Regions from separate parts of the Roseobacter sp. OBYS 0001 genome, predicted to be linked through region 3. Evidence: riboswitches for the same ligand, from Rfam matches in the RefSeq annotation. Region 3 holds a riboswitch; each other region holds the start of a gene.
What was found. A riboswitch is a leader RNA that binds a small molecule or an ion and turns the genes downstream of it on or off. The one in region 3 is predicted to bind thiamine pyrophosphate.
Positions count from the first base shown of each region.

Region 1: it holds a riboswitch for thiamine pyrophosphate, as region 3 does, so the genes downstream of both, K5Q35_RS18995 (MarR family transcriptional regulator) here and thiD (bifunctional hydroxymethylpyrimidine kinase/phosphomethylpyrimidine kinase) in region 3, are expected to answer to the same signal.
Region 2: it holds a riboswitch for thiamine pyrophosphate, as region 3 does, so the genes downstream of both, thiM (hydroxyethylthiazole kinase) here and thiD (bifunctional hydroxymethylpyrimidine kinase/phosphomethylpyrimidine kinase) in region 3, are expected to answer to the same signal.

Region 1 is NZ_BPES01000013.1:78,124-84,854, reverse strand. It holds TPP riboswitch at 1,188-1,276, shown strand; gene K5Q35_RS18995 (MarR family transcriptional regulator) at 1,759-2,475, shown strand; gene K5Q35_RS18990 (CAP domain-containing protein) at 3,723-5,258, shown strand; gene K5Q35_RS18985 (hypothetical protein) at 6,009-6,359, shown strand.
Region 2 is NZ_BPES01000013.1:65,791-72,521, forward strand. It holds partial or broken gene K5Q35_RS22950 (TenA family protein) at 1-116, opposite strand, end outside; gene thiD (bifunctional hydroxymethylpyrimidine kinase/phosphomethylpyrimidine kinase) at 234-1,037, opposite strand; gene thiE (thiamine phosphate synthase) at 1,034-1,678, opposite strand; gene thiM (hydroxyethylthiazole kinase) at 1,675-2,448, opposite strand; TPP riboswitch at 2,495-2,584, opposite strand; gene K5Q35_RS18925 (SDR family NAD(P)-dependent oxidoreductase) at 2,673-3,452, opposite strand; gene K5Q35_RS18930 (TRAP transporter substrate-binding protein) at 3,607-4,581, shown strand; gene K5Q35_RS18935 (TRAP transporter small permease) at 4,650-5,144, shown strand; gene K5Q35_RS18940 (TRAP transporter large permease) at 5,131-6,435, shown strand.
Region 3 is NZ_BPES01000002.1:7,781-14,511, forward strand. It holds gene K5Q35_RS05505 (thiamine phosphate synthase) at 1-102, opposite strand, end outside; gene K5Q35_RS05510 (thiazole synthase) at 99-869, opposite strand; gene thiS (sulfur carrier protein ThiS) at 871-1,068, opposite strand; gene K5Q35_RS05520 (FAD-dependent oxidoreductase) at 1,046-2,026, opposite strand; gene thiD (bifunctional hydroxymethylpyrimidine kinase/phosphomethylpyrimidine kinase) at 2,023-2,802, opposite strand; TPP riboswitch at 2,860-2,963, opposite strand; gene K5Q35_RS05530 (LysR family transcriptional regulator) at 3,476-4,390, opposite strand; gene K5Q35_RS05535 (class I SAM-dependent methyltransferase) at 4,579-5,199, shown strand; gene K5Q35_RS05540 (DUF2306 domain-containing protein) at 5,234-5,890, shown strand; gene K5Q35_RS22910 (hypothetical protein) at 6,055-6,261, shown strand.

The DNA.
Region 1 (6,731 bases), on a different contig from region 3:
GATGCGGGCATCGAGCGCAGAATCGAGAACCAACGTCGAACAGCGGCTTTGGACCGATTTTATTAAGGAGGCTTTGTGTCGTAATTCCCCATTTTCAGAGGGGCGCGTCGGTAAAATACAAGCGGCATTCATTTTATGTATCAGGAGTATACCACCGATCCCCATGTTTGGATCTTCATTGCTGCATACCCCGGCGTTGCCTTTTGCGCGTGCCGCGATCAGAAATCCCAGACGGTTGCCCCTAAACGGACGGCCGCAGGGCCCAAAGATATGAACCCGCGGCCGCCCGGACGGCGACAAACCCACTATTCTGCAAGCGGCGCGCATGAGGTGCTGCTCCCAAAATTATATGCCCATGCGCAATAACCTTAAGCATGGGCAGTTGTTCGTCAGTGAAAGGTGAATTCAAGTTGATCCTGCCCCCGACGCGACGCTCATTTAAATGTAGAGTTCTCTCAATCCTGCTCAGCTGCCCTAAATGGAAAGCAAAACTGAGTAAGTCTTTTCGGGATGCTCCAACTCATGATTATTTATCCAAAGCCTCAGATGAAGGCCGTGACGGCAGATGTAATCGCGCCAAACAACAACTTCTACATCTTTACGGTTCGTTGCGACTCCCTCTTGGACTGCAATACATGGGCTAATCAAAACTTACCCCTTCAGCGATATTCTATCGTTTGAAAACACGTTATTGATAACTCCTTTACCTGTGAACGATGTAACCAAAATATGGACTAAAAATTTCTCAGTTTATGTGCGGAAGTATTATTCAGTTGATCTGTCCCGCTTTCGTGCCGCTCCTATTAACCATTTATGCAGCCTTTGCTTCGAAGGCCAAGGGGCTTTTCCAGCCGGCTTCTGAGCGGTGCCTACGCGGATTGTAGCAGCCGTTCGGGCGCAAGGTTTTCTGACAATCGTGAAAACAGTATTGGCCGCCGCAGTTGGAGTGGTGCCCTCTCGGCAGATTGCTGTGCAACCGACTGCCGGGTAACAAATGCGTCCCCTCGGCGGTGACCATAGCTCCCCAAAGACAGATCGAACCGATCACGCATGTGTGCAAGCACCACAATATCTTTCGTAGGCTTTGGCTGAGCGGACGTTTGCGGAAGGCTCGAAATGGCAGCGGACCGCTCAAAAGTTCGAGGAGGTGCCAAACCATTTGACCCGTCTGATGGAAGCTCCTATTCGAGATTTACCGGGGGCGCTTTGCAGCTGAGATGTACCCTTAGAACCTGAACCAGATAATGCTGGCGGAGGGAGGACACAGAGCATGAAATCGGCTTTCCTGTTCACCTTTTGTCGTCAAGAAAGACGCCCGAAAGTGCATGAATTGAGTACTGCTCGCAAGAATAGCTGGTTTACTGACCTGCACAACAAAGAGCTGCGACTGGCCTTTATATTCCACCAAAATCGACACGAATGTATCCCGGCACTCTATCACAGTCGCTTACGAGCCCTCTCCTTGGAGAGCTTCAAAAAGCATTTCTTGGTTCGGGTCGGAATAGACCATGAAGGTAACAAATCACACGTTTCCCGAGCGTCTCCAGTGATCTCTGCCACTTTTGAAGCGGGCGGCAAAACCAGACGCAGAATATGAATTATTCGGTCAATTTACAATGTGAATTCAAATAATTGAAGCCAAAGCGCATTTAAAATCACCGCACCAAACAGCACCGTTTCGCTTATCGGAATTGCGAGTTGGATAGCAGGAATCAACAATGATAAGAAACTGGGATACCAGTCTGTGGAGCAGGATCGTTGCAAACTAGGATATTCGAAATCTTGGAAACTGTGGCGAAACACGGCCCGATTACCTTGGATGAACTCGCTCAAAAGACGGACATCAGTCGATCCGCTACCTTTCGCGGATTAAAAAGGCTGGAAGACGGTGGGTGGATAAGGCTCAGGCTGAATGGGCGCCAATATGTGCTCACATCGAGAGTCGAGCAAAGGTTGAATTCGAAAGTTGAGCCAAAGAAAGAAATCGAGCAGCTCACACCGGTTATCTCCCAGAGCATCGATTTGAAGTCGATAAGAACACGTATTTTTCAACAAGAAACGACCGTGTCAGCTGAGTTGGTCGATGACAGCATTTTTAATTGCTCTGAACGATGTGATCAAATGATGGCCGCTGATTGTTGTCGCTTCCTTTTGAAGGTTCTTCAGTATGCAGGGTTAGCGGTGGGCAAACCGCAGCTGGATCAGACGCAACTTGTCAAAGCCAAAGATTTACTGGGGAAGCTTGAGCGATGTGATTTTGCAATCGTGTCTGATCATCGGTTCTTGTGGCTACCTGTTTTTTCCCGGTCCTCCGAAGTATTTCTGTTATGTCTGTCTTGTCGGAATTTTGGTCATATCGACAGTAAAGTCGGCCATAAACTTGTGAGAGATCTTAAGGAAAATGCATATGCTACAGGTCTGATAACATTTCAAAACCTGAAAACGCAGCGGCTCGGAACAAGCTCGGTTTATTGAAATGCTCTCAGCGCGATTGCCCCTGCTGCGACGAGGCAAGCAGCCCGGCATATGAACGAAAACACACCGCGCCGGATACTGTTCCGTTTTTCGGCAGGAGCGCTTAGAAACGGCACGTGCGCCTCGCCGCCTCGACCGCCCCTGATGTGAAAACAATGGTTTTTGTCACTTATGTCTTTTGGGCGTGTGCTAACATCTGCATCACCGGCTAGAAACTCATCGAAAACATGCTCACCGTTACGTCGGATATTCTCAACCATGATGATCGTTCCTTTCGCTATGGTTAAGACGACTGGACGCGACCTCTTGTGTGGCCTCTTTTGCTAATCTCAGGAAAGTCCTGTCTCCGTCGGGGGCAGCAGCAAACACAGCATCTAATTCATACCGTTTGTCCGAAGACATTGATGGACCGTTGGCAGCTTTATCACGTCAACTGCAAATGGCTGTATCCCTCCTCTAGGTGGAGCAGTGTCTGCGCTACAACACGCGGGGACCCGGCAAGCTCGCGGCCAGAAACCCTCTGTCGATGGACCTTCCAAGGTTTCCATCAGTGATTTCTCCAAAGGAATGAGAACACCAGCTGAAAGAACTTCACCCAAAGATAGATACCGGGTGGGATGGAGATTAACACCCAGACGATAAGGTTCATTTTCGGTTTCATCTTGGCATGTCCCTTAGATAGCTTTGCCCGAGTTCAACGGACCGGTCTGATCCGGGGAATTTCACGAATTGCGCCGATCGGGCAATTTTGGCATTTCGGATTTTGGGATTGCGGTTGCCACGGTTTCCGAAGCTCAGTTCCGCTTCGGAAACACAAGCACTCTGTGTTTTTGGCTGTCGGTGGTATTTTGCCAATTGCCGACACTACAGAGAAGTGTGACAGCGTTGCGTTATGCGTTCAGTCGCCCTGAGGTCGGAGCGTGCAGGTTGCCTGAACATCAACCTGTCGGCTATGATTTCGCCTAACGTACGATAGATAAGCCCCGTTTTCGTGGGCACCTTGCAGCGTTTCTAGCGCCGCTGACGTATAGGCGTAATTTTGCTGTCAGTTTCCCCAATTCGACAAACCACAATGGACGCTATTGCGTCCAATTAGCCAGTTGGCGGACGCTCCTTTGGAGGTCATTCCGCAAAGTGGGATGGTGGATTCGGGATACCGGCGATTCCCGCATACCGAGTGCACGGGTCATGTTTTGGATGCAGTCCGAAAGCCACATGATGCCAAAAACCACTCAAAGGAGAATGTCATGTCACAAGCCAACAAATACGAGCAGCAGATGCTGGATTTGATAAATGCAGACCGTGCAGAAGTCGGCCTCGATCCTTTAGTATTCAACGCAGACCTCAATGAAGCCAGTGAAGACCACAGCGTATGGATGCTCGACAATGATCGCTTTAGCCATACGGGTGCTGACGGATCCAATTGGCGTGAGCGCATCGAGGCTTCAGGCTATGAATTGGAAGGAAACTGGAAAACCGGCGAAAACATAGCATGGGTCAGCGAAGCCGGTGACAATGGCATGTCAGACGAAGTTGCCCAGCTGCACACCAACCTGATGAACAGCCCTGAACATCGCGCAAACCTCTTGAACCCGGACTTCAAGGAAATCGGGATTGGTATCGAGGCCGGTGATTTTGTTGACGACGGGCAGACGCTGGACGCGGTATTTGTCACCCAGAACTTTGGCACAACGAGCGCAAATACCGTCATACTCCCCGATGCAAGCGCGGACGCGTTGACCGTGGTTGAACCAACACCTGCCGTGGTTGAAGACACAGCACCTGCAGAACCGGAAGTGGCGGAACCGGAAATCACTGCCGGAACCGGCTTTGATATCAAACAGTTCATAGCTTCACGAGGTTTCAGCACAAATCAAGAGACAGACGAAGATGTCGAAGAAACGAGCACGAGCAGCTCAACCACTCAAACCACCAGAAGCAGCATCGAAACCACTGCGGTCGCCAGCCAAGCGGATGGTCCATCGGTCCAGCTTGAGACCGAAGGTAACGTCAGCGGCGGTAGCTCGGCCACAGTCGATGACATAACCGCAGAAGAATTCGTGTCAGAACAATCCACTGATCCGGTCATCGCATCCGCGCAAGACGCCCCGGTTGTGGAAGAAGTGCCTGCCACAGTCGAGCAAGCGCCCCCTGCGGAACCAGAAATCACTGCCGGAACCGGCTTTGATATCGAACAGTTCATGGCTTCACGAGGTTTCAGCACAAATCAAGAGACAGACGAAGACGTCGAAGAAACGAGCACGAGCAGCTCAACCACTCAAACCACCAGAAGCAGTGTCGAAGTCACGTCAGTTGCCAGCGACACGGATGGTCCATCGGTGGATGTGCAAGGCGAAGGGAATTTCAGTGCTGGAGGATCAGCAACAGTCGATGATGTAACTGCAGAAGATGCGGATTCAGGAACCATCGCCATCCCCGGTACAGAAGTGCCCATCGTTTCCAGAGTCCTCGATGAAGGCACGGTCGTGTGCGACGATGCGGGCGGTATGGAACTCAGCTCCGATAATTTCGTCTTTGACTTTGGCCCCAACGTGCGAACGGAATCCGGGTCAACGATCAGCAGCGCCAGTATCAGATCGGTCGCCAGTTCAGAGAGCGGCCTGACCGTCGAGGTCTTGGCCATGGAAGGTGACGTAGAGCTGTTCGGAACCGTCAGCATGAATGGCGAAACGCAAAGCATCGCCTTCAGCACGTCAGCGGCAGATTCTTCCGATGTGACATCGTTCTGTGGATCCGAATTCTTTGATGAGTTCATATTCTGAACGCGGTGAGAGGGGTCTCTATGACCCCTCTCACTGTAATTCCAAGTCAGACAACCCAACCAAGGATCTTCAGATAGGTGAAGTCAGTTTGCCCGCTGTCCGGTAATCGCCACTTGCGGCAATGAGAGGGGGAGCTCATTGCGCTGCGTGGTTTTGAACTCGACGCCTGCAGGACGATTTGTGCTTTTCAGGGATCAAATCATCAGCCTTCAGGATAAGCGGCACGACTGCCTCTGACACATGCACAAATCGGATCAAAAATATCCTGCCATGCAGGGAGCATCCACAAAGGATGTTCGCCGAACCTGCGACGTGGCCGTGTGGAGACCCGAAAACAGCGTTTTCTTTGTGCTGACGTCGAGCCCATCGCGACGACTTTCCGCAAGGCGGAGATGACCGATCAATCCAAAGCGGGCAACACAAGGCCGGTTGTCATTTTCGGACTGGGAAGTTATACGTATCAAACAAAAGTTTGTTGTATCTGCTGCTTAGGCATATTGCCTACCAAAGTAGACGACATTCCTGCATCAAGAAAATTTAACTGTCGCGCCCCTCGCTGAGGGTGGTGATTTTTGCGCAGATTGTCAGGGAAATCGTTCAAGGCCAGCGTATTGCGCCTCATGGTCACGATCAGGACGAGCGGCGATCATGATCGGCCAACGCAACTAAAAAACGGTGCGCGGGCAAAGCGGACCTGAGTAGATCAAATTGAAGTAGTGGGGCGGCGCTTTCTCCGTCAGAGGAACCAAAATGACTTTTCCAGAATGGACGAAACCCGGCATCTACGGTGCTGTAGGTGGTGCAATTGCGATCACGATCCTTGGATTCAGCTGGGGTGGTTGGACAACAGGCGCCACTGCTGAAGAAATGGCCCAGACCTTTGCCACTGAAGAAGTGACGAAGGCCATGGTGCCAGTCTGTCTTGACGCGTCCAAAGCTGACCCGGAGCGCGCGCCTAAACTGGCCGTCATTCAAGAAGCTTCTGCATTCAACCGCACCAAGGCCGTTATGGATGCAGGTTGGGCGACGCTACCCGGTACTGACATGCCAAACCGCGACCTCGCAAAGGCGTGCATCGCCGGGCTTGAGCTTGACGCTTGATAAACCAAAACTGGACCTGCAGTGAATTGCGTAGTGCAGGTCCAAACCACTTGAACATATCCGACAATGCCACGCTGGCGGCCGCACTTCGCATTGCTCTCTCAATCTGCGCATAGTCGTAGATCGCATCGCCCATTTTCGCAGAAACCGGATCACCGAGGTTGCCAGCGAACCAAGAGGAAACAATCAACGCCTCAATTATGGAGTGGAAACAGAATGAAGTATGAAATCAATCGCCCTCCAAAAGCTGTCATACTGGCAGCAAGCGTTGGATTAAGGCTAAACCCCCAGTTAGACGCTTGCGCAAAATGCATGTTATCTGTCGGCGGTTCCATTGTCCTAGAGCGGATGATCCGCAATTGCCTCAGCTGT
Region 2 (6,731 bases), on a different contig from region 3:
GGCAGCGATCCATCTCGCAGCCCTTCCACGAAATCATTGTGGGTATATGCCTGACAGGGTTCAGGGCATCCTGCACGCCAGAGCGAAAAGGTCTCCCCATACACAGAACCGGTCATAGTGCGGCCCCATCTCTTGCGGTGTTGCTGATCTGTGCAAGGTGGCCCGCGTTTTGTCTGGTAACAACGAAGTGCAGGATGGTGTCACAGTGTAAAGACTTTATAGGTCATTCACTTTCATTGCGCGTAAAGGGATGCGAAATGGTGCGTCGGCCCGTGGCCGGTACCCACGGACAAGGCGTCTGCATGCGCAATGACCTGTGCGACATAGGATTTGGCGGCAGCTGTGGCAGCGGCGGGGGGCAGTCCTTTGGCCAATTGCGCGGCCAGGGCCGATGACAGCGTGCAGCCGGTGCCATGGGTGTTTGATGTGTCGGCCCGCTTTGCGTCAAACCATGTCACGGCCTCTGCGGTGACAAGGCAATCAGGGCTGTGAGGCTCGTCAAGGTGCCCGCCTTTGATCAGTGCCGCCTTGGCACCAAGGGCGCAAAGTGCAGCGCCTTGCGCGGCCATCTCGTCGCGTGTTGTGGCGATGGCCATACCAAGCAGATGAGCGGCTTCGGGCAGGTTTGGCGTCAGGACGGTTGCCATCGGCAACAAGGACGCGCGCAGGGTATCCACCGCCTCCGGCTCCAGCAGCGCGGCACCCCCTTTGGCAATCATCACCGGATCAAGCACGATGGGGATGTCGCTGTGCCCCTGCAACGCATCTGCCACAGCGGCTGCGATCTCAGCATTGGCAATCATACCGACCTTGATCGCATCGACGCGGATGTCGGCAAAGATGGCTGTGATCTGCGCTTGGACGAACGCGGGCGGAACCGGATGAATACCAGTCACGCCCTGCGTATTCTGTGCAGTCAACGCCGTGATGGCCGCCATGGCAAAGGCACCATTGGCTGAAATTGCCTTGATGTCGGCCTGAACCCCCGCGCCTCCGGAGGGGTCAGAACCTGCGATACTCAGGAAGTTTGGGATCATGTTTTGTGCTCCGGTTTGAAGGAGTGAAATGCGCGCGCCGCCGCCTTTGGGTCGGCCTGACCGCAGATGGCTGAAACGACGGCCATGCCATCCGCTCCGCTGGCAAGCACACCATCTATATGGTCGGGCTTGAGGCCGCCAATCGCGACATTCGGCAAAGACGACAGCGCGATCAGATCGGCCAGTCCGTCAAAACCCGTGGGCTGCGCGTGGTCGGTTTTCGTATCCGTGCCAAAAACAGGGCCCAGCCCAAGGTAATCCACATAGGCCGGGTCCGCGTCGCGCACGGTCTGCGGCGTTTCGCACGACAGACCCAGAATTCTGTCGGGGCCGAGCATCGCGCGGGCTTTGTCCGGCGCAATATCGCCCTGACCGATATGCGCGCCATCTGCATCCGCGGCGACTGCGGCAGTAACATCATCATTGATGACGAGCGGAACGCCGGGGCCCTGCAAGGCGGCCTTGAGCGCCATCGCGAGGTCAATGCGCTGCGCGGTGGTGGCGTGTTTGGCGCGCAGTTGCACCATCGTCACCCCACCCGCCACCGCACGGCGCACGGTCTCCACGATGCCTGTTTGCGCACAAAGCTGCGGGTCGGTCACCAGATAGAGCCGCAAGTGATCTTTCAACTGGCCCGTCATCCGATGACCTGTGCCAAATCAGCGGGCTGTGTGTTGGCAAGTGCATCAAGGAAATGGACCTGAAAGCTGCCCGGCCCCTCGGCGCGCTTTGCAGCGGCACTGCCTGCGACTTTGAAATGCGCAAGGGCGGCGAGCGCCGCGTCGAAAGCCGGACCTGTGGCTGCATATGCGCCCATCAATGCGGTCTGAGAGCAGCCCAGAGCGGTAATCTGCGGCATCAGGGGCGAGCCGCCCGAAACCTGCGCCTCGCGGGTGCCATCGGTCAGATAATCAACGGGGCCGGTGATCGCGACGACCGACCCAAACTGGGTCGCAAGCGATTTGGCAGCCCCCTGAGCGGCCTCTACGCTGTCCCCGCTGTCGGCCCCTTTCCCAGCCCCTGCTTCCCCGGCCAGTGCCAGAATTTCAGATGCGTTGCCGCGCAGGATCGTAGGGCGTTGTGCGACCAGAAGCTGCGCTGCACGTTTGCGATAATCGGAGATGAAGTGCGCAACAGGATCCAGAACCCACGGGATATTCTGCGCATTGGCCGCCGTTGCCGCCGCCACCATACTGGCCTGCCAAGGCGCTGACAGTGTTCCGATATTGATCGTCAACGCGCCGCAAACAGGTGTAAATTCGGCGATTTCCTCGGGCGCATGGACCATGGCGGGTGATGCACCCGCTGCCAAAACGACGTTTGCCGCGACATTCATCGCCACGTAGTTCGTTATGCAGTGCACCAAAGGATTCTGGTTGCGCAGCGCAGTCAGCAGGTCATGTGGGGCCATTGTGTTTCCTCTTTTTGCAAGCAAAAAGAGGTGCGATGTATGCAGCACAAGTAGACATACAACCTCCCTCCGCCAGCACTATCTGGTTCAGGTTCGAAGGGTACGTCTCAGCTTTTCAGCGCCCCTGGTGCATAAACGGCTAATTTTTTTCGGTCGGGTCGTCAAACTGATTCAACGCGTCATACGCAGCGGCATCCATCACCCATGCGGTTTTGCGCTGCCGGTTAAGGCATAAGCTGTCCGCCGTTCACTTCGATCGTCTGGCCAATGATATATCCCGCCAGACGATTTGACGCCAGAAAGAGGTATGCGCCTACGCAGTCCTTAGCGCTTCCCAAACGCCCTTGCGGAATGGTTGCCAGCATCGCGTCCATCTGCGCTGCGGTCGAGTAGCGTTCATGAAATGGCGTATCAATCACACCGGGCGCGACCGCGTTCACCCGGATACCATGGGCGATCCATTCTTTGGCCATACCCCGGGTGACGTTTGAAACGAATGCCTTTGACGAGCCATAAAGCCCGGCACCGTTGCTCGCGCCGTTTCTGGCTGCAATCGAGGATGTATGTATGACGAAACCGCCGTTCACCTTTAGATGGGGGAAGGCAGCCTTGGAGGCCACAAGGATTGAACGGGCGTTTAAATCCATGATGTCGTCGTAATCTGTGTCGGTCACATCGGTGTAGGCAACCCGCCTGACCATGCCACCGGCATTGTTGATGAGCCCGTCAAGGCCGCCGAGCGCCGCTGAGGCGGCTTCAACCGCAGCGCCCATCGCCGCACTGTCTGACGCATCCGCTCGGATCAGATGCGCTGTGCCGCCTTTAGCCTCTATGTTGCGCGCCACGGTTTCCGCAGCTTCACTGCTTGAATTGTAATGCACACCGACATGTGCCCCTTGTGATGCAAATGCCCCTGCCAGCGCCGCTCCGATGCCGGTTGATGCGCCAGTAATCAGAATGCGTTTGCCTTTGAACTCGGGTATTCTCAAAGCATGTTCCGACATGAAGGGACTCCTGACAGACCCTCGCAGGTCCAGATTACTTTCGGCTGCAAAGGACTTTGGTAAATAAACAGTTGTTGCGTATACGGTCAGACTCAAACCATACTGTAGTCTCCGGGCGGCCGTCTAGTAGCCGCCAGAAAACTGGGAGGATTGTATGAAATACTTGGCTGTAGCAACATGCATTGCATTGGCATCGGGGGCCACGACGACGTCGGCGACCGAACTTGTGGGCGCTGTGCAGTTCGACGAATCTCACGCCTTTACCAAAGCATTGCGGGAGTTCGAGCGCGTCGCGGGCGAATGTTCCGGTGGCTCGCTCACCTTTGATCTGCACCTGAATTCAGAGCTTGGGCTGGAGAAGGATTATTTTGAAAACATGAGCCAGGGCATCGCGGTGGATTACGCCATTGTCAGCCCATCGCATATGTCGACTTTCTCGCAGAAAGCGCCCTTGATGGACATGCCGTTCCTGTTTCGTGATCTGGATCACTGGAATGCCGTAATGGAACAGGATGCTCTTGCTCCGCTCGCCGCGGACGTTCTGCAGCAGGCGGATGTGCGGCTGATCGGCTACGCGGGCGGTGGCACGCGCAACCTGATCGTGAACAAGCCCGTGACCACGATGGAAGAACTCCAAGGGCTGCCAATGCGCGTCATGGGAGCACCGATCCAGACCCGTATCTTCGAAGCCATCAAGGCGGCCCCCTCGGTCATCGCCTATAGCGAAGTCTATAACGCCATCCAGACCGGCGTAATCGACGCGGCCGAGAACGAGGCGGCAGGCATCGAACAGATGAAGTTCTACGAGGTTGGTCCAGAGATTTCGCTGACACGGCATGCCATCACCGTCAGGCCAATTGCATTCTCAAACGCGACGTTTGAGCGGCTGACGCCAGAAGAACAGGCCTGCGTGATGGAAGCGGGCAAGGCTGGTGGCAAGCTGGGCCGCGATCTTGAAAGCGGTCAGGACAGCGAAAAACTGTCGGCGATGGAATCTGCAGGCTTGCTCAAAACCCATGAGTTTACGGAGCGCGACAAGCTTTTGGAACTCGCCGGTCCTGTGAAGCGGTCATATGCCGAAGAACTGGGCGCGACTGACGTCCTAGAAGCGATTGAAGCTGTAAACTGATCTATATCCGGGTTCCGTGTCCTCGTGACGCGGAACCCGCCCACCACTCAGACAAAACGAGACGCGCCATGCGTATGTTTCTCGAAGGCTATTATCGCCTTCTGAAGTTCCTTATCACTCTGTTGATGGCCGCGCTGATCGTTCCGGTGACGATGCAGATCCTGAGCCGGTACACCGGAATGGTACCGCGTTACATCTGGACGGAAGAGATCGCGCGTTTCTGCTTTGTCTGGATCATCCTGATCGGTGCGATGATCGCCGTTCGGGACGGCACCCATTTCGACGTTGATGTGTTGCCCCATACCCAGAACCGGCATATCGAGTTCGCCTCCAAATTGTTTGTGCACTTGTCCATCCTTGTGATGGCGCTGTCGTTTCTGTGGTGGGGGCGCGATTTCTTTGTGCTCGGCGCACGACAACAGTCCGAAATATCCGGACTGCCCATGTGGATGATCTATGTCGCCTGGCCCATCGCGGGGGGCACGTGGACGATATTTACCGTTGAGCGCATATTCGATGATTTTCAAGTGTTCAAAAAGGGAATGGTCGATGGGGCCGGGTGAAGTCGCTGCCATTCTGTTTGGCACTTTTGGCATTCTTGTTGCGCTGCGCGTGCCAGTTGCCTTTGCGCTGGGGCTGGCCGTGGTGCCGGTCTTTTTCATCGAGGACCGCCTGACGCCCGTTCTGCTCATGCGCGAGATGTTCAAGAGCTATAACGCTTTCATCCTTCTGGCGGTCCCGTTTTTTCTGCTGGCGGCCAATCTGATGAATGCGGCTGGTATAACGGATCGGCTGATCCGCCTTGCGCGCGCGATGGTTGGGCATCTGCCGGGTGGGGTAGGGCATGTGAATGTGGTCGTCTCCATGCTGTTTGCCGGCACCTCCGGGTCATCGACCGCCGATGCGGCGGGCATCGGATCGCTTTTGATCCCGCAGATGAAGAAAGAGGGGTACGATTCATCTTTCGCGGTGGCCATCACGGCCTGTTCCAGCGTCATGGGGGTTATTATTCCGCCCTCGATCCTGATGATCGTCTGGGGTGGGCTGATGTCGGTTTCGATCGGGGGGCTGTTTCTGGCTGGTGTGATCCCCGGCATTCTCATCGCGGGCTCGCAGATGGTAACGGTCTATATCTACGCCAAGCGGCGGGGCTATCCGGTGCACACACGCTCCACACTCGTCGAACTCTTCCGCGCGGCGGCTGGCGCGTCCTTGGCGCTCATGACGCCGCTGATCATCGTGGGCGGGATTGTTGGTGGGTTTTTCACACCGACCGAAGCCTCGGTGGTCGCCGTCCTTTATTCGCTGTTTCTGGGCATGTTTATCTATCGTACGATCACGCCGCGCCAACTGCCGCATATCCTTTACGACAGCGCGCGTTTCGCCGCGATTACGCTGTTCTGCATCGGCACCGCATCTGCCTTTGGATGGTGTCTGGCTTATTTCAAAATCCCTGCCACATTGGTGGCCTATATTGACCAGCTCGGTCTGGGCGTCATCGGCATTGGGATCATGTGTGCCCTTGCGTTCCTTCTGATTGGCATGTTCATCGACGCGATTCCCGCGATCATTATTCTGGGCACGGTGTTATTCCCGGTGACGCAGCATGTGGGGATGCACCCGATCCATTTCGGTATCATAGGTATCATGAGCCTTGCGTTTGGGCTGGTCACACCGCCCTATGGGCTCTGTCTGTTGATCAGTGCCGCGATTGGCAAAATAAGACTGATCGAAGCGCTGAAAGACGTGGTCGTCATCTTGCTGCCAATGATCTTTGTGTTGTTGATCATTATTCTTGTGCCTGATCTCATTCTCGCGCTGCCACGCTGGCTGATGCCGAATTTCATTCAGTGAAGCGTGGCAGGTTGTGCTTCCGGTGCGCGCAGATCATCTGTGATTGCGATCCTCGCTTGGCGGGTCCACAGGTCACCATTACTGAGAGAAACGTTGCCGGATTGCCGCGCTGCGCGAACTGGGGGAGGGGTGCTTCTGACACCCCGTTTCCGAAAAGAGTGGGCGGGAGATGCCCCGATACCTGCGCGGCCATCACCGTGTTCTCTTTTGCCTCAGGTGTGAGACATAACCGGCAGAAAACACGTTGGATGATGTAGCCCGAGTGGGGCAGGGCATGTAACAAAAGCCGAACCCTC
Region 3 (6,731 bases):
CTGGTCTTTGATGCGCAGTTGCACGAGCTTGACCCCCAAGGGCAGCATGCGCCGCAGCCAGGCCACATCATCAAAAATCGGGTAAAAGCGGGGCAGCGTCATAGCATGGCCTTTCCAAAGACGGGCGTGGACGGCGCCGCCATGTCGCGTGCATCCATGGGATCAGCACCGGCGGCCAGCGCGCCTGCTTCGACCGCCAGAGCAAAGGCGCGCGCCATCGCCGCTGGATCACCCGCTTTTGAAACGGCTGTATTCAACAGAACCGCGTCATAGCCCAATTCCATCGCTTGGGCCGCATGGGAGGGCAGTCCAAGACCTGCATCCACGACCAGTGGCGTATCAGGAAAATGGGCGCGCAGGCTGCGCAGACCGTAGATATTATTCAGGCCCAAGCCGGTGCCGATGGGCGCGCCCCATGGCATCAAAACCTTGCAGCCGACCTCAACCAGCCGCTCGCACAGCACCAAATCTTCGGTGCAATAAGGGAACACCTCAAACCCGTCCTCGGCCAGTTGTGCGGCTGCTTCGACCAGACCGAAGGGATCAGGTTGCAAGGTGTCGGCGTGGCCGATGACCTCAAGCTTGATCCAGTTGGTGTCGAACAAATCGCGGGCCATCTGAGCAGTGGTCACGGCCTCGCGCACCGAATAACAGCCTGCGGTGTTGGGAAGCACGGCGACACCCAGATCCCGGATCAACGCCCAGAAATCCTGCCCCGCCTGATCACCACCCGCCTCGCGCCGCACTGAAACCGTGGCAATCCCTGCGTCCGAGCGGCGAAAAGCATCCGCCAGAATTGCGGGCGACGGGTATTGCGCGGTGCCCAGCATCAGCTGGGATGTCACTTCTGTGCCGTAGAAAGTTGGCATTCTATCCTCCTTGTCGAGGGGCCACAATTTCGACGCGGTCCCCCTCTCGCAGAGTATGTTCTGCGCGCTGATGCTTGGACACGAACGTCTCGTTAAGCGAGGTGGCCACTTTGGCCTCACCCTTCCCCAGGGCATCCAAGAGCGCGGCCAGTGTGAGCGCGCCGGTCTCAAGTGCTTCACCGTTCACGATGATCTTCATACCAAACCTCCGGTATCTTGCCCTTTAGCAACAGGTCCGAGGTCATCTGCGCCAATGCAGGTGCAAGCAGAAAACCGTGCCGAAACAGACCGTTTACATAAATCACATCACCAATCCGCCGGATGCGCGGCTGGTTGTCTGGAAAGGCAGGGCGCGCATCAACGCCAATTTCCAATAGCTCTGCCTCACCAAAAGCGGGGTGCAGTGCGTAGGCCGCATTCATCAATTCCATAACAGACCGCAGCGTCGCGCGCCCGCGTTCGCCGGTTTCGATCTGGGTTGCGCCCAACATGAAGACACTGTCACCACGCGGCACGATATACAGCGGGACTCGCGGATGAAGCAGTCGGACGGGGCGCGACAGCGTCGCGTCGGGGCAGCGGACCACAAGCATCTCGCCCTTCACGCCGCGCAAATCTGTGAGGGTATCGCGCGCAGCAAGCCCGCGGCAGTCAATCACCTGACCTTTGATGTTACCGCCAAACCCCACGCCTCTTTGCTCCAACCGCGCATGCAGCGCGGTCAGTGTCGCGCGAGGGTCAAGATGTCCCTCATCTGCCAAGAACAGCGCCTTGGAATAGCGTTCGGCCAGAAGCGGCTCGCACTCAGCGATCTGCGTTTTTGACAGCGATGTCGCGGTCGGCGCGCGGCGCGCAAAAGTTGCCAGATCGCTTTGATCGCGATTAAGTGCGACAACGAGCGTGCCCTCGTGATGTACAATCCCGCCTTGGCTTTCCCACCACCTTGCAGCTTTGCGGCCTTGGCACACGATCTCGGGCTCTGCGCTCACGCCTTCACAATCGGGCGCCAGCATGCCGCCGGCCCACCAAGAACAGGCATGATCGCCCGGCGCGCCTTTGGGATCAATGAGCGTGACCTGCGCGCCGCGTGACGACAATTCTGCCGTCACTGCCAACCCGCAAACGCCGCCGCCCAGAATGGTGAATGGGCCGCTCACTTCCAAAACGCATGAAAGTGATGAACGGGCCCATGACCCCGCCCGACGTGCAATTCATCGGCACGCAAAATCGCTTGATGTAGCCAGGTGTGCGCACGCGATACCGCATCACTCAACGCCATACCCTGCGCCAGGCCCGCAGCGATTGCAGAGGAATAGGAACATCCCGTGCCGTGGGTGTTGCGGGTATTCACTCGTGGGGCCGAGAAGGCTTGCGTTCCCGTTTGCCAGACAAGATGATCGGTGCAGGTCTCTGCGTCGGCATGTCCGCCTTTCATCAAAACTGCACCGACGCCAAGTTCGAGAAGGGCGGACGCCTGCGACTGCGTGCTGCCCTCGCCGACCAGCTTAGCTGCTTCAGGTAGGTTGGGTGTAAGCAGGGTCGCGCGTCCGAAAAGTGAAGATTTCAACGCATTTATCGCGCTATCGGCCAGCAAAGTATCGCCTGATTTAGCAACCATCACGGGATCAAGCACAACTGGCCCATCATAGCCCGCCAGCGCATCCGCCACCGCTGCAATCAGTGACGGTGTGCCCAGCATTCCGATCTTGACCACGTCAATATCGATATCATCCAGAACGGCTTTGATCTGCGCAGCAACGACCTCATCCGGGATCGGATGAATGGCTGTGACAGCATTGGTGTTCTGTGCGGTAACCGCCGTCACAACAGAAGCAGCATAAACACCCATTGCGGAAAAAGCCTTGAGATCGGCCTGAATACCAGCCCCACCACCAGAGTCGGAGCCAGCAATCGTTAACGCCTTTGCTACCACGTCATAGCCCCTCGGTTTAAGGGTCAGGAAGCTAAAGGGCGCAGGACATCACGGATGCGAGTTCCGCGAGCTGTTCCCTCCGCCGGTCCTAACCGGTTCAGGTTCAATGGGTTCGCAGCTTGTGCATCTCAGCCCGGTTAAAGGCACCCCAACAGATATAGATCTACGTGTAAGTTGATCGCGCAGAAGCGTCAAATGGTTAAAAGGATCTCAGGAGAATTGTTCTGAATGTTTACGAAATTGAGCTTCGAAAGAGAAAGGGCCGCGACCGTCCATGTTCTGTCACGCGACGCCAAACGGTTTCCTAAAGCTGACACGGATGACCGCTTTTTGCACTGCCTCGCAACGCAGATCTTTTCGTGCATGCAGAATTTTTCACGCTACAAACACGCCCAGTACAACTCTAGCATGTCGGCTGCGAGCTCAAACCTGTCGTCGGCACCTTCGCAGCATCGACGATACGCAATGATGAAGGGCCTTTGAGAACGGCCCCAACCAGCCGTTCATCGCGAGAACCGTTGCCGTATTGCAGCTTCCCCGGAGCGGCGTTGATCGATTGCGCAGCATTTCCAACATTAACGTGCACTCATCGCACAAAACGAACTCTCGCAAGCGTAGCTTTAATTACTGCCATGCGACCTCACTTGCTCCGGGTTCGGCGCATTTACACCTGTCAATCGCCGCTACCTCGGCGCTTCGCAACGTCCGTGAGACCCCGAGCCAGCAGGTCGAATACGATCCGGATACGGCGGCTGGTCTGTAACTCCCGATGGGTAACCAGCCAGATTGGAAACTCAAGCGAGGGGAAATCCGACAAGACCTTTTCTAAGCCCGGTTCAGCCTCACCTAACGTTTCGGGCTGCATCGAGACGCCATAGCCCGCTTTTACCAGTTCCCATGCGACGACACCGCTCTCGCTCGACATCACAAAGCTCTCTGCGCGAACGGGCACGCCCATGTTATGCAGCGGGGCCATCAGGCGCTCAGGATCAGCATTTCCGACGAAATCGAGGGTCGCCACATCACGCGGCGTATGCGGGCGACCTGCGCGATCGAGATAGTCAGTCGCGGCATAGAGATTGGCGCGAAAGTCGCCCAAATGCCGTGCAATCAGGTCCGGCTGATCTGGGCGGACGTGGCGTATCGCGATGTCCGCCTCGCGCTGTGTCAAATTCTGCATCTCGCTTGATGCATGGATGCGGACGCGGATGCCGGGCGCCGTCTGTCGCAACGGCTTGAGTGCGCCGGGCAGGATTGCTGCGGACAAGAGGTCTGTGCCCGTTACAGTAACTTCACCCGAGACTTCCTGTGATTTACCGTCGGCCACCATCGAGATGAGCGTCGCAGCCTCACCCATGGTACGCGTGTGCTCAATCAGGTCGCGCCCTGCTTCCGTCAAGGTAAGACCACGGACGCTGCGCTCCACCAGCGTCACGCCAAGTGCCTCCTCCAATGCACCGATCTGCCGTCCTATCGTCGGCTGCGTTGTCTTCAACACGCGCGCCGCGCCGCTGAACGAGCCCTCCTCAGCTGCCGCGAGGAAGGCGCGCACCTGATTCCAATCGAAGGAGATAGCCTGCCAGTTCATCCATCAGCGTATAGCAGGTGGACGAATTTAGGCAATCGACCTTTCACGAGCGCATGGATGATACCGACTGCGAAACGAGATCAACCCGGTCTTAGCCATTGAAAGCGACACAATGTACTTCGCAGTTTTTCTGACTGGCGCATCCGCGCTGCTTCAAACCTGAAGTGCAACACGCAATGGATTCCGACATGACTGCCGAAGCCTTCTGGGACCGGCATGCGCCCAAGTACGCGAATAAGCCCATCGCTGATGTCTCCGCCTTCAAAGAAAAGCTGGAATGCGTCACCGCGCTTCTTCAAGCGACCGATCGGGTTCTTGAAATCGGCTGCGGGACAGGCGCCACGGCGAGCAAGATCGCGCCTGTCGTCGCTCATGTGACCGCAACCGACCTCTCTGCCGAGATGATCCGGGTCGCCCGATCACGATCAGGCGGAGATGGCGCGGGAAAACCGGAATTCCTTCAGGCGGAGGCGGCGCAGCACATTCCTGGCCAACCGTTCGAGATCATTCGCGCGTTCAGCCTGCTGCATCTGGTGGATGACATACCCACCGTGCTGGATGCAGTATTCCACCAAATGAAAACCGGCGGTCACTTCATTTCAAAAACGGTTTGCCTGAAGGACGCGCCGCGCTGGATGCGCGCCATGGTTCGCGTGCTCATGGCCGTGCGGATCGCGCCTAATGTGATCATCTTGAGCAGCGCTGAGTTGACGCGGCACCTGATCCGGGCCGGGTTCGAAATCGAGCAGACGCGGTACTTCGGAAAGAACCGACTGAGCCCCTTTATCGTCGCGCGCAAGCCCGCCTGAGGCAGACCGACACCTTATTCTGAGAGACCGAAGCATGCACTTTATCAGCCGTCGCGAATGGGCGTTCCTTACCCTCGTGTTCCTCTACTCTTTCATCCCGGCAGTCGTCGGTCTGATCCGGCTTCCGGAACTTCTCGGCGCTCCGGCGATCATCCCGTCTAACCCGCGTGCGGTGATCGATCCCCTCCCGATCACATTGCATATCCTCGGCAGTTCAGTCTTCTGCCTTGTGGGGGCTGTTCAGTTCCTGCCGAGCCTGAGGCGCTATCGCCCTGCCCTGCACAGGATGCTCGGGCGGATCGTGGCAGCAGCGGGGTGCATCAGCGCACTCACCGGTCTCTGGATGACCGTGGCCTATGCATTTCCCGACGCCCTGCAGGGACCACTGCTTTACGCGGCAAGGGTCACGCTCAGCCTCGCGATGGTCGCCTTTATCGCATGGGCGATCGTTGCAATCTGGTCGCGAAAAGTCGCCGCGCACCGCACTGCGATGTTGCGCGCCTATGCCATCGGCCAGGGCGCCTCAACGCAGACTGCGCTCTTTCTGTGCGCGATGGCCCTCTTTGACACCGAACTGCAGGGGTTTTCACGAGACCTCCTGATGGTTGGGGCGTGGACCATCAACCTTGCGATTGCGGAACTTCTAATCCGCCGCACCTTTGCGGCGCGCATATCCGACGCCGTGATTTGAACCCGACCGTGCTGCCGGCCAAATACCGGAAAACTCCCAAAACAAAGAAAGAAGACACCGAAATGAAGCAGCTCAAACTCCATTTTCGTCTCTCGGTCCTGTGACTGTTCATACTGGTCAACATCATCTTTCGCGCCACTCACCAGTTTGTCCTCGCGTCCCATATCGAGATGCTGCTGACAGGCCTCTACAACGGCATCGAGATCGCCGAAGGGCTGCTGCTTCTGGGCGGTTTCCTCGTCCAAGTGCCGATTGCGATGGTGCTCTCTTCTCTCCCGCTACCCCGCAGGGTCGGTCGTCCTGTCACCTTTCTTGCAGCGATTGTCACGACGGGTACTCTCCTTTCCTCGCCCCCCCACCGACATGGATGACACCTTTCCCTTCGTCATCGAGCTGGCAGCCATTGTTGGGATCCTCTGGACCGTGTGGACGTGGCCCAAGCATGAACATGCCGTGCCGCACTCCGACGCAAGTTCTTCGTAAAAATGTGTGCGCACCGCAGACATTCCGAATGAGTACCGGAAACAACAAGATGTTGGCAAAAACGCCTTTAGGCGATGCGGTTGATCTTTAAGACAAACTCGCGCCTCGTTATGACAAACTTCATCATCACTGGCTGCGGCACCGGTAATCTGGCACGTGCATTGATTGCCGAGGGTATGCCCCCGAAGCTGATGACCCTTCTTGGACCCGCCCTCGGCCATGCTTGCATGCTGCTGTTTGAGCCGTCAGACGTTGCAGCGCGGCGACCAAGGCAATGACGCTGAGGATACCGCCCACGATGACTTGCATAACGATTTGTGTGAACAGCATGGCGGTAGTGATCTCGTTGAGTGATGGC